DNA from 3 places in the Enterobacter sp. 186315 genome. Region 2 is predicted to be linked to each of the others. Evidence: riboswitches for the same ligand, from Rfam matches in the RefSeq annotation. Region 2 holds a riboswitch; each other region holds the start of a gene.
The links. A riboswitch is a leader RNA that binds a small molecule or an ion and turns the genes downstream of it on or off. The one in region 2 is predicted to bind thiamine pyrophosphate.
Positions count from the first base shown of each region.

Region 1: another riboswitch for thiamine pyrophosphate. It lies ahead of thiB (thiamine ABC transporter substrate binding subunit); the one in region 2 lies ahead of thiM (hydroxyethylthiazole kinase).
Region 3: another riboswitch for thiamine pyrophosphate. It lies ahead of thiC (phosphomethylpyrimidine synthase ThiC); the one in region 2 lies ahead of thiM (hydroxyethylthiazole kinase).

Region 1 is NZ_JBPTTK010000002.1:318,445-322,760, forward strand. It holds gene thiP (thiamine/thiamine pyrophosphate ABC transporter permease ThiP) at 1-1,536, opposite strand, end outside; gene thiB (thiamine ABC transporter substrate binding subunit) at 1,512-2,495, opposite strand; TPP riboswitch at 2,527-2,627, opposite strand; gene sgrR (HTH-type transcriptional regulator SgrR) at 2,664-4,316, opposite strand, start outside.
Region 2 is NZ_JBPTTK010000007.1:156,001-160,316, forward strand. It holds gene ACSVHP_RS10500 (GntR family transcriptional regulator) at 1-545, opposite strand, end outside; gene thiD (bifunctional hydroxymethylpyrimidine kinase/phosphomethylpyrimidine kinase) at 588-1,388, opposite strand; gene thiM (hydroxyethylthiazole kinase) at 1,385-2,155, opposite strand; TPP riboswitch at 2,191-2,287, opposite strand; gene ACSVHP_RS10515 (hypothetical protein) at 2,475-3,416, opposite strand; gene ACSVHP_RS10520 (hypothetical protein) at 3,441-3,710, opposite strand; partial or broken gene ACSVHP_RS10525 (hypothetical protein) at 3,833-4,316, opposite strand, start outside.
Region 3 is NZ_JBPTTK010000031.1:18,178-22,493, reverse strand. It holds gene hemE (uroporphyrinogen decarboxylase) at 1-350, opposite strand, end outside; gene nudC (NAD(+) diphosphatase) at 389-1,162, opposite strand; gene rsd (sigma D regulator) at 1,258-1,755, shown strand; TPP riboswitch at 1,810-1,922, shown strand; gene thiC (phosphomethylpyrimidine synthase ThiC) at 2,001-3,896, shown strand; gene thiE (thiamine phosphate synthase) at 3,896-4,316, shown strand, end outside.

The DNA of each region.
Region 1 (4,316 bases), on a different contig from region 2:
TAGGGCCGTCACCGCGCCGTCCTGGCTGCGGTATGAGCCGATTTGCTGATAAAGCCAGAAGGGCAGCGTGCGGAAATCCTCGTTGCCAAATAGCGCGACCACGCCGAAATCCCCAATCGACAGCACGCTGGCGAAGGCCAGCGCCTGCGCAATCGGGCGCTTCAGGGCGCGTAGCTCCACCACCTTTAGCCGCTGCCAGCCGCGCATGCCCAGCGACTGGCACAGTAAACTGTAGCGGCTGTTCACGTCGCGCATCGGGTTTTCGAGCACCTTGAGCGCGTAGGGAATAGCCATTAAGGCGTTAGTGAAAATCACAATGCCATCGGCGCGCTCGGGCAGGCCGACGGTGCTGTTGAAGAGTAAAAAGAAGCCGGTTGCCAGCACGATGCCGGGCATCGCCAGAATCAGCATGCCCGTCAGTTCCAGAGCCTGCCCGGCTTTGCGTTGCTCGCGGGCGTACAGCTCGCGGCTGCTCCAGAGCAGCATCAGGGTCAGCAGCACGCACAATACCCCGGCTCCGAGAGCGATGCGCAGCGAGGTAAAGGTCGCCTGCCAGAGCACGGGCTGTTGCAGCACCGAAAGCATGTTCAGATTCACCCCATCCACCACCACCGCCAGCAGCGGCGGCAGCAGAAGCAGGAGCGCCAGCGTAATCAGAACGATATCGCTTATCCGACCGTGCAGGCTGTCCTGCGGATCGCGCCAGCCCGCAATGTGGTTATGTCCCACGGGAATCGCTTTGCTTAAGCGCTGGCTCAGCAGCACCAGACCCAGGCAGCAGATCATCTGCACGATCGCCAGCAGCGCCGCGCGGCCCGGATCGTAGTCGTAGCTCAGCGCCTGATAGATAGCCAGCTCGATGGTGGTCGCCTGCGGCCCGCCGCCGAGAGAGAGCACGGTGGCGAAGCTGGCAAAGCAGAGCATAAAGATCAGCGCGGCGACCGGGGGAATTTGTCGGCGCAGCCACGGCCATTCAACGAAGCGGAAGAACGACCAGCCGCGCATATCCAGCTGGGCGGCAAGCTGACGCTGCTCGCCGGGAATGCTTTCCAGCGCCTGTAAAAAGAGGCGCGTCGCCATCGGCATATTGAAAAAGACGTGTGCCAGCAGAATGCCTTTCAGCCCGTAGGGAGAGAAATTCCACTCCAGGCCGAGCAGGGCAAAGAGCGAGGCCAGCCAGCCCTGACGCCCGTAAACGCTCAAAATACCGAACACCGCCACCAGCACCGGGAGGATCAGCGTCATGGCGCACAGGCGCAGTAACGCCTGTCTGCCGGGGAAGCGTCTGCGGTAAAGGGCGCGGGCGAGGAAGATGGCGGGCACCACCGACAGCAGCGCCGAGAGAAACGCCTGCCAGAACGAGAAACGGATCACGTGCCACAGGTAGCTGTCGTGCCAGAGCGCGAGCAGATCGCTATCCGGCGCGTTAAGCCACAGCGCCAGAAATGCCCCCAGGCTGACCGCCACCATCAGAACGGCGGCGAGCAGTCCGGGGAGCAGCCAGCCGGGGATCAGCGGCTGACGGCGCGTTGCCATTCACTTACCCATGCGGCGCGCTGTGCGGCCACCTGCTGCGGCGTAAACTCCAGCGAGGTCTGCGGTTTTGTCAGCTTTTCAAAGCCTGCTGGCAGCGCAACGTCGGTGACCGGGTACATCCAGTTGCCGGTCGGGATAGCGTTCTGGAACGCCGGGGAGACCATAAACTTCAGGAACTTCTCTGCCAGCTCAGGCTGTTTGCTGGCGGCGGTGCGCGCAGCGACTTCCACCTGAAGGTAATGACCTTCCGCGAAATTGGCCGCCGCGTAGTTATCTTTCTTCTCGGCAATAATGTGGTAGGCCGGGGAGGTGGTGTAGCTCAGCACCAGATCGCTCTCCCCTTTGAGGAACAGGCCGTAGGCTTCGCTCCAGCCTTTGGTCACGGTGACGGTTTTCGCCGCCAGCTTCTGCCAGGCTTCCGGCGCTTTATCGCCGTACACTTTTTGCATCCACAGCAGCAGGCCGAGGCCCGGGGTGCTGGTGCGCGGATCTTCATAAATGACGCGCCACTTCTGTTCGCCTTCGACCAGTTCTTTCAGGCTTTTTGGCGGGTTTTTCAGCTTGTTCTTGTCATAAACAAACGCAAAGTAGCCGTAGTCGAACGGCACGAAGGTGTCATTCTTCCAGCCGCCGGGCACCTTAACGGCATCCGCCGCGACGCCGCTTTTAGCGAACAGTTTCGTCTGCGAGGCCGCATCCAGCAGGTTGTTATCGAGACCAAGCACCACGTCGGCTTTGCTGTTTTTGCCTTCCATGCGCAGACGGTTGAGCAGCGAAACGCCGTCTTCCAGCGCCACGAACTTCAGCTCGCAGTTGCAGTCGGCTTCAAAGGCTTTTTTCACCACCGGGCCAGGGCCCCAGTCGGCAGAAAAGGAGTCGTAGGTGTAGACCGTCAGAACGGGTTTCGCAAAAGCAGGCAGCGCAAACAGCGCCAGCAGGGGAAGAACTATTTTTAACACTTTGCACCTCAAAGTTGAGTGGCAAAGGATTTTGAGAGACAGCCTCAAATCCCTTCGCCGGCGTTATCCGGATCAGGTTCGACGGGTATTATCTCAGCGCACATCAGTGATGCAGCACCCCGTTGAGAACGACAGTATTGTAATGATTTGGTGAATATTGCGAAAGCATTATGGCTCCGGCGGCGCAAACCAGGCGGATTTAAAATCAAACCAGCCGAGGGTATTCATCCGCAGGCCGCGCATACTGCGCTGGCCCTGGATCATCAGCCAGTGGTGGATCAGCGGCACAATTGACTGTTCCGCCAGCAGCTGCTGGCACCACACGGCCAGGTTCATCTCCCCCGCGCGCCACTGCGTGGCATCCTGCTGCCAGTCCCGTTCAATACAGTGCTGAATGAGCGGCACTTCATACAGGTGCGAAAACAGGGAGAAATCGAGCGGCAGGGTAAAGTTAGCACTGTTCAGCCAGATATCGCTGACCTCGTCGCCACGGTGCCAGTCGTCGTAATCCATCTCCCGGATCTCCAGCGTTACCCCCACCGCGGCGAGGAGTCTGGACATGATCCTGGCGATAAAACGGTGCTCGACATGTTCGCGGTAGTAGCTAAGGGTGATGGACTCCAGCCCGGCCGGCTTTTCGCACTGCTGCGGATGGGCGTGGTGCCAGCGGGGCAGCAGGCCGTAAGCCGGGAACCAGTAGGTTTGGTACTGCTCTTCCGCGTGATAAATCAGGTTTGCCGGTGCGAGAATGTGGCTTATCCACTTTCGCACCTCCCTGTTTGCCCCGCGATGGGTGCGGCTGTCAAACAGCAGATAGTAACAGCCCTCTTCAAGACGGCTCTCCACCGCCTTTTCGCCGCGCGTTGGTCCTTCAAGCGTCAGTCCGACGCTCAGCTCTTCGTTGATATCCGGCAGAACCCAGACGTTAACTTCGTCGATCAGGGCGCGATAACCAAAGTAGTCGTCGAACGCGCGGATCTTAAGCTGATTATTGTTATTGCGCGCCACCGAATAGGGCCCGGTGCCAATCGGCACGCTGGCGAAGTTGGCCATGGAGTGCCATTCGGCAGGCAAAATCATTGACGGGACATATCCCAGCAGCCACGGCAGCCATTTGTCCGGCTGCGACAGTTCGATGTCCAGCGTCCAGGCGGTGGGAGAGTGGATACGCACGATATGCGAATAGAGCGGCAGCCTGCGGGCGCGCTCCAGAGTGGCGATCGCGTCGCTCATCTCCAGCTCGCGGCCGTGATGGAAATGAATGCCGGGGCGTAAGAAGAAGCGCCAGTGCAGGGGGGAAATTTGCTGCCAGTGGTGGGCGATATCCGCTTCCAGTTCCCCGTTTTCCTCATTTATGCGCGTCAGCCCGCTGAAGATCTGCCGCGCCATGTGGGTTTCAGAGCGGCGTAAGGCGCTGCCGGGCAACAGGTTTTTCATCGGACGGTAATAGACAACCCGCAGGATGTGCCGCCCCTGACGGAAGCTTCTGCCGAGGTGCGACACCAGCATCTGCCGAACGGCGGCCTTATCGCCGACAAGCTGAACCAGCTGATCGATTCGATCCTGCTCAAGAAGATCTTCCGCCCGCTGCTGCTGTAGCGCCAGCCCGGTGTAGAGGAAGGTCAGACGCGAGCGCTTGCCGCGTCCTGCTTCCGCCTCCCAGCTTAGCCAGCCCTGCTGCTGCATGGTGTTGAGCAGGGTGCGCATGTGGCGGCGCGAGCAGTTCAGCAGCTCGGCCAGCTCGTTCAGCGTGGTTTCCTGCGACTGCCCTTCGCAGCACTGCCAGAGGCGGATAAATTGTTGTTGCAGACGACCAGAGGG
Region 2 (4,316 bases):
CTGCGGAAATAGTCGTAAAGCGAAATGCCGATCGCGTCCGGGTCGTGAATTAACCCCACCGGCACCCAGGACTCCTCAATCGATACGGCATCGTCATCCACGTAACGAATACGCTTAAGCAGAAAGACATCGCTGTTCGCGGGCAGCGAGAGCTGGCTGGCGACCTCTTCCGGGCATTTCACCACCCGTTTATTCACCCACAGCGTGTTGGGCGTTTTGCCGCGCAGCACCACCTGCTGAGAAAACCCGCGCGCCTCCTTCAGGGAGTATTCAAAGATATTGTTGATTTGCGTGCCGTAGCCGCGGGCGCGGGTCACCACGCCCTCTTCCTCCAGCGCCTGCATCGCCTTACGCACCGTAATGCGCGACACCCCGGTTAACTGACTCAGATCGCGCTCGCCCGGCAGGATATTGCCGTGCGCCAGCACGCCGCTGCGCACCGCGTTTTTCACCGTGTCGGCAAACTTCAGGTACAGGGGCGTGTTGTCCGGTGCGGAAATTCGCTCCAGTAACTGCTCGATTAACCGGGTATGCGCTTGTTCCATCTCTGTTTTTCTCAGGCGTGAGGTTTCCTGCCAGTATACGATCTACCACCATTCATGAAAATGATGAACCGGCCCAATACCGTGACCCACCTCCAGAGTATCGGCTTTGGCCAGCGCGGCAGAAAGCCAGGTCTTGGCCTCCTGTACCGTATCGCCCCAGTTCTGATGGCGCGGGCGCAGCGCCGCCAGCGCCGCCGAGAGCGTACATCCCGTCCCGTGGGTGTTTTTGGTCTGCACGCGCGGGGCGGTAAAACGCACCTCGTCGTCGCGGGTAAAGAGCCAGTCCGGACTTTCGGCATCATCAAGATGACCGCCTTTCATCAGCACCGCCCCGCAGCCCATCGCCAGCAGCGCGTGGCCCTGGGCTTTCATCTCGCGCTCGTTTTGCGCATGCGGCGCGTCGAGCAGCGCGGCGGCCTCCGGCAGGTTTGGCGTGATCAGCGCCACCTGCGGCAGCAGCTTTTTACGAAGCGTATCCACCGCCGAGGATGAGAGCAGCGGGTCGCCGCTTTTCGCCAGCATCACGGTATCGAGCACCACGTTTTGCACCTCATAGCGCCTGAGCCTTTCCGCCACCGCCTCGACGATATCCGTTTCCGCCAGCATCCCGATTTTGGTGGTATCAATGCGCACGTCGCTGAACACCGAATCGAGCTGCGCCGCCACAAAATCAGGCTCGATGCGGTACACCGACTGCACGCCGCGCGTATTTTGCGCCACCAGCGCGGTAATAACGGAACAGCCGTACGCCCCCAGCGCCGAGAAGGTTTTGAGATCGGCCTGGATCCCCGCCCCGCCGCTCGGGTCGGTCCCGGCAATGGTTAATGCGTTGATTCGCTTCATGCGCGATCCTCCAGCGCGTAGAGCGCATCGAGGAACGCGCTGGCGAAGCTGCCCGGGCCGCGAGAGTGGCTTATGGCAACCGAGCCGGCGCGTTTCATAAAGCCGCAGGCCGCCGCCACGTTGTCGAGCCTGTCGCCGGGTAGCGAACAGCTGGCCGCTACTACCGCCGAGAGCGCGCAGCCCGTTCCCACCACGCGGGTCATCAGCGGATCGCCGCCCGCTATCGACCGGGTGCGCTGCCCGTCGGTGATGTAATCCACCTCCCCGGTCACCGCCACAATCGCGTTGGTCTGCCGCGCCAGCGCCTGTGCCGCAGGCAGCGCGCTGGCGGCGGTATCGGTGGTATCCACGCCGCGCCCGCCCGCGCTCATCCCGGCAAGGGCGAGGATTTCGGAGGCATTACCGCGAATGGCGGCAGGCTGGAGGGAGAGAACTTGCTGGCAAAAGCGGGTGCGAAACGCCAGCGCCCCCACCGCAACCGGATCGAGCGTCCAGGGCTTGCCTGCCGCCACGGCGCTTTCAATCGCCCGGCGCATCGACTGCGCCCGGGGCGCGGTGAGCGTGCCGACGTTAATGAGCAGCGCGTCCGCCAGCGCGGCGAACTGCTCGGCCTCTTCGGCCTCAATCACCATCGCAGGTGACGCGCCAAGCGCCAGCAGCACGTTGGCCGTGAACGTCTGTACGACATCGTTGGTCATACAGTGGGTAAGCGGAGAACGGGTTCGGAACTGATGTAAAACGTGTAGATCGAGCAGGTCAGGCTGCATGGTATCGCTCCTGCCTTGCGTGAAGAAGCGATGTCCGGGAAGGCATCTGACTTCCCTACGCTGGCATTATCCAGATCAGGTAATACGGGTATTTCTCAGCCTTCACAAAGAAGGGCACCCCGAGTCATTTACTACAAAATCAAAAGTTTGAGATTAATGCTTCTCATTAATCTCTGAACGGGATAGTAATGCTAGCGGGAAGTGCTGTAAACGGCTAAAGCGAACCTTTTGGGCAATGTGTGAAAGGATGAGTGACAATTACACTGACGCTAGTCAGGGGCAAAAAAAAATGCCCCTGCTATTTGAAACATGTTGAAAATTACTCTTCGTCACGTCTGTAGTTCGTACGAAGAAAATCCTCATACTTCGCTGGAAGTATGGCAATTTCTCCCCACGTTTTATCTTTGGACCAGTATCCTGCACCACATGAGGCTATTTTTCCAAAAAAGAGCAGAATCCGCCTCAATGCGTTTGCCTGAGTAATTCCTCTGGCATCCAAATCACCATTACTGGCAGATATTCTGAAATCGACATTGCCAACAAGCCTAGGGTGCCTCAAAAATACGTGACTGTTATGTTCAAATCGATCTATGCGTACAATTTCTCCAAAATAAAAATTGGGAATATCATCTTCAGAATCGATCTCAGCAGCCTCTTTCAAAGACTCTGCTAAAACATAATGATATACATGGTCCCCTACCGCAACGTGGATATCTCGATAGTAGTTTTGGCGAAAATTGGTGCACAACGATTGAACGCTTGTCACCTTACTTGGTAGGTTGAAGGTCTGGCCTTCATGCCTAGAGGCAGGAACATTAACAGGCGGCCCATTCTCACTTTCAAATTCTGTTTCAACCAGTTCAGCATGTTCCTCATCATGTTGTCTTGCGTTATTCTGAGGCCGCTCTTGCTTGAAACCACTAATAATAATAAGTTCACCATCTTCAACGGCTTGTGCTGCTTCGGCTTCGTTATCGTATTTTTTCCCAACCATGATCCCACTTCGTAAACGGCAATACGGTGCGTCTTCATCAGGGTAGTGTCTAAAAAGAGCTTCAGCGCCATTCGCCATGATAGACACAGCTGGATCTCCTGGAACTCTTAACAAAGGTTCATAGCATGAAGGACAGTGAAGATATCCTTTCATTTCTGCTTCATATTCCAACGGCTCAACTTCAACTCTGTTTAGCGCTACAATTGGCATCGTTGATTTGTTCCATTTTGGATCGTAATAGGCATAAGCAATTCTTCGGCTAGTCATTTCTTCTCCCTTCGATAAGTTTCATCAACGATTACTTTTTCCATAAGACATAGATATTCCGTCAAGATACCCCTGAGCATAGGCAGCATGCGGGCTCTTATGCCTTACATTTCCAGCTTGGCTTTCAGGAAGGGAATCTAAATTAATCCAAAGTGTTTCATCGCGCCTTATACCTGCTTCATAACCTTTTTCATACGCGCAACCACAACATTTATGTCTACCCATTCCTCCTTGATCGTCAGGAAGCTTTTCAAAAAAATCCCAGTAACGATGCTGATCTTCGCAATTTGCCATAGATCCAATTTCCTTTTGAAATGAATACTCAAACTATATGAATACTCTGAACCTCCATTTCAAGATGATTCCTAAAGACTTTTTTGATCGGCATCAAAATGGTAGACAAAATTTTGATTTCATCATTCCCAGTGAAGACCATCATTCAAATAGCAGACTGAAAATAAAGGAAACATATGCAGATAATCCTGGGTGATTCCTGATCCGCTTTTCTCATGAACGATTACCTGTTGCAGATGTGCCAAGTTACAACCCTGCCAGCTTAATAGGTTAAAATCATGGTTTGCCGGAATGAATTTGCCAGTCGGCGCTGTCCACAATCATCAAGATACGAAATACCCAGCTGATCACGGACATCAGCCAAGACCTTGCCGATTTTATGCATGTTCTTACCCGACACAGGCTAGAAAATCTTCACTTTCCATTGATGGTTAACGAAACAAGGAAATCCCACTCGGTTAGTTGCTGAACAGTAATCGACCGATAAGGCTGTACAACGCGCTTTGGCATGTTTTCAACAACTTCCATCACCTGCATGATGTCCTGCTTGGTTATCTTCGTTACTTCTGTTGATGCACCGAGGACAATTAACATGACTTCCATAAA
Region 3 (4,316 bases), on a different contig from region 2:
GGATCGGGGATCGGCAGCTTATCGACGTCGGCTTTACTTCTGACAGGCGAAGTGAAACGCGGGCCTTCGCCGGTTTCGAAATAGAGGCCGAGGCCCATCGCATCAGGAATGGTCAGAATGTCCGAGAAGAGGATCGCAGCATCCAGCGGAAAACGGCGCAGCGGCTGGAGCGTCACTTCGCAGGCCAGCTCGGCGTTTTTGCACAGCGACATAAAATCGCCCGCCTGCGCGCGCGTGGCTTTGTACTCTGGCAGATAGCGGCCTGCCTGGCGCATCATCCACACGGGGGTGATATCAACGGGCTGGCGCAGCAGCGCGCGCAGATAACGATCGTTCTTCAGTTCGGTCATTTTTGCAGTTCCTTAAGCGTCATGGCTCCAGTGTAACATTACTCATACTCGGCCCGACACATTGCCACAGTATCTTCAATTAAGCGACGCGCCACGGTGCCCGGCGGCGGTAACAGGGGTAAATCGTCGTAGCGATACCAGTCCGCCGACAGCAGCTCTTTCTGGTCGATGACGATCTCGCCGCTGTCGTATTCAGCCATAAAGGCGGTCATTAGCGACTGCGGGAAGGGCCACGGCTGAGAGGTGACGTAGCGCAGGTTTTTCACCTTGATGCCGCTCTCTTCCATCACTTCGCGCGCGACCGCCTGCTCCAGCGTTTCGCCCACTTCGACGAACCCAGCCAGCACGGTATGCACGCCGTTGCGATGGCGGGTGTGCTGCGCCAGCAAAATGGAATCATCACGACGAATGGCGACAATGATGCACGGGGCAATTTGCGGGTAGTAGCGTTCGCGGCAGTGGCTGCACAGCATCGCCCACTCGGTTTTGCTCGGGTGCATGGTGTGGCCGCAGTAGCCGCAGTATTTGTGCGAGCGGTAGAACTCCGCGAGCTGCACGCCGCGACCGGCAAGCTGAAACAGCCCGACATCCAGATCGAGCACCTGGCGAACGGATCCCATATCCTGACGGCGCGCCTGCTGAACCAGCCATACCGACTCGCCCTGCCACTCGCCGATCCTGAGCGCAGGTTGCCCCACCAGATCGAACGTGTCCGCCGCGCCAAACGGGATTTCGCCCGCAGGAAGCCATAATTTTTGTTCGTGGCAGACTAACCACCAGCCGCGATCTGATTTTTCAATAATACGATCCATATCTATTGCACTACCTTCGCTTCACTGACATGTTGTTAGCATTGTGATTACATTTTGGGTACGCAGAGTTAATTCTAAACCTTGTGGAGTCGAACATGTTAAACCAGCTAGAAAGCCTTACAGAGCGCGTTGGAGGAAGTAACACACTGGTGGATCGCTGGCTACATGTGCGCAAGCATCTGCTCGTTGCTTATTACAATCTGGTCGGTATTAAGCCTGGCAAAGAATCCTACATGCGTCTGAACGAAAAAGCGCTGGATGATTTTTGTCAGAGCCTGGTCGACTACCTGTCCGACGGCCATTTCAATATTTATGAGCGCATTATCCGCGAAATGGAAGGCACAGGTCTCGCATTAACCGCGTCGAGGCTTTATCCGCAGCTGGAGGACAATACCCAGCAGATTATGGATTACTACGACTCCACGCTTGAGAACGCTATCGATCACGATAACTATCTTGAGTTCCAGCAGGCGCTGTCCGATCTGGGCGAGGCGCTGGAAGAGCGCTTCACGCTGGAGGATAAGCTTATTTGCCTGGCGCTGGATAACAATCTGAAGCTCGGCAACGAAGAGAACGTCGCGCCACCCGCTTGAGTTCTGAGTCGTTAACGAGTAGTTTACAAACATTCGCCCCTCTTCGGAGGGGGATTTTTCTTGTCGGAGTGCCTAGCGTTGCCAAAACGCAGGCTGAGACCGTTAATTCGGGATCCGCGGAACCTGATCAGGCTAATACCTGCGAAGGGAACAAGAGTCTATCTGCTGTTGTATCGCCTCCGGGCGATCTCCTCTTGCTTCATCCGTCGTCTGACAAGCCACGTCCTTCACTTTTGGAATGAGCTATGTCTGCCACAAAACTGACCCGCCGCGAACAGCGCGCAAACGCACAACGCTTCATCGACACTCTGGAAGGCACCGCTTTCCCCAACTCAAAACGGATCTACATTACCGGCTCCCAGGCGGATATTCGCGTGCCGATGCGTGAGATCCAGCTAAGCCCTACCCTTATCAGCGGCAGCAAAGAGCACCCGCAGTTTGAAGAGAACGAAGCAATCCCGGTGTACGACACCTCCGGCCCCTACGGCGACCCTGAGGTGGCGATTAACGTGCAGCAGGGGCTGGCAAAGCTGCGCCAGCCGTGGATTGACGCCCGCGCCGATAGCGAGGCGCTAAACGAGCAAAGCTCCGCGTATACCAAGGAACGCCTTGCTGACGACGGTCTGGACGAACTGCGTTTTACCGGCCTGCTGACGCCAAAACGCGCCAGAGCGGGCAAACGCGTGACCCAGCTGCACTACGCCCGTCAGGGGATCGTGACCCCAGAGATGGAGTTCATCGCCATCCGCGAGAACATGGGCCGCGAGCGCATCCGCAGCGAGGTGCTGCGCCACCAGCATCCGGGCGAGGGCTTTGGCGCGCGCCTGCCGGAAAATATCACCCCGGAGTTTGTGCGTGACGAAGTGGCCGCCGGGCGCGCCATTATTCCCGCCAATATCAACCACCCGGAATCCGAGCCGATGATTATTGGCCGCAACTTCCTCGTGAAGGTGAACGCCAACATCGGTAACTCTGCCGTGACGTCGTCTATCGAAGAGGAGGTGGAAAAGCTGGTGTGGTCAACCCGCTGGGGCGCGGACACGGTGATGGATCTCTCCACCGGGCGTTACATCCACGAAACCCGCGAGTGGATTTTGCGTAACAGCCCGGTTCCGATCGGCACCGTCCCGATTTATCAGGCGCTGGAAAAAGTGAACGGCATAGCAGAAAACCTCACCTGGGAGGCCTTCCGCGATACGCTGCTGGAGCAGGCCGAACAGGGGGTGGATTACTTCACCATCCACGCGGGCGTGCTGCTGCGCTACGTGCCGATGACCGCCAAACGCCTGACCGGGATTGTCTCGCGCGGCGGTTCGATCATGGCGAAATGGTGCCTGTCCCATCATCAGGAAAACTTCCTCTACGAACATTTCCGCGAGATTTGCGAAATCTGCGCGGCCCACGATGTCTCGCTGTCGCTGGGCGACGGCCTGCGCCCCGGCTCGATTCAGGACGCCAACGACGAAGCGCAGTTTGCCGAGCTGCATACCCTGGGCGAGCTGACCAAAATTGCCTGGGAGTATGACGTGCAGGTGATGATTGAAGGCCCGGGACACGTACCGATGCAGATGATCCGCCGCAACATGACCGAAGAGCTGGAGCACTGCCACGAAGCGCCGTTCTACACCCTGGGGCCGCTGACCACCGATATCGCGCCGGGCTACGACCACTTCACCTCCGGGATTGGCGCGGCGATGATTGGCTGGTTTGGCTGCGCGATGCTCTGCTACGTGACGCCGAAAGAGCACCTCGGCCTGCCGAACAAAGAGGACGTGAAGCAGGGGCTGATCACCTACAAAATCGCCGCCCACGCGGCGGATCTGGCGAAGGGCCATCCGGGGGCGCAAATCCGCGATAACGCCATGTCGAAGGCACGCTTTGAATTCCGCTGGGAAGATCAGTTCAACCTGGCCCTCGACCCGTTCACCGCCCGCGCTTATCACGACGAAACTCTGCCGCAGGAGTCCGGCAAAGTGGCGCACTTCTGCTCCATGTGCGGGCCAAAATTCTGCTCGATGAAAATCAGCCAGGAGGTGCGCGACTACGCTGCCGCCCAGGCCATCGAGGTGGGAATGGCGGAGATGTCCAAGAACTTCCGCGCGAAAGGCGGCGAGATCTACCTCAAAAAAGAGGAGGCATAATGTACCAGCCCGATTTCCCAACGGTTCCCTTCCGGCTCGGCCTTTACCCGGTGGTGGACAGCGTGATGTGGATTGAGCGTCTGCTACAGGCCGGCGTTCGCACCCTTCAGCTGCGCATCAAGGATAAGCGCGATGACGAGGTAGAGGCCGACGTGGTCGCCGCCGTTGTGCTGGGGCGGCAGTACAGCGCCCGGCTGTTTATCAACGACTACTGGCGGCTGGCGATTAAGCACCGCGCTTACGGCGTGCATCTGGGTCAGGAAGATCTGGAGACCACCGATCTGAGCGCCATTCGCGAGGCGGGGCTGCGGCTCGGCGTGTCAACGCACGATGACATGGAAATTGATATCGCCCTCGCCGCGCGTCCGTCCTATATCGCCCTCGGCCACGTCTTCCCGACGCAGACCAAGCAGATGCCGT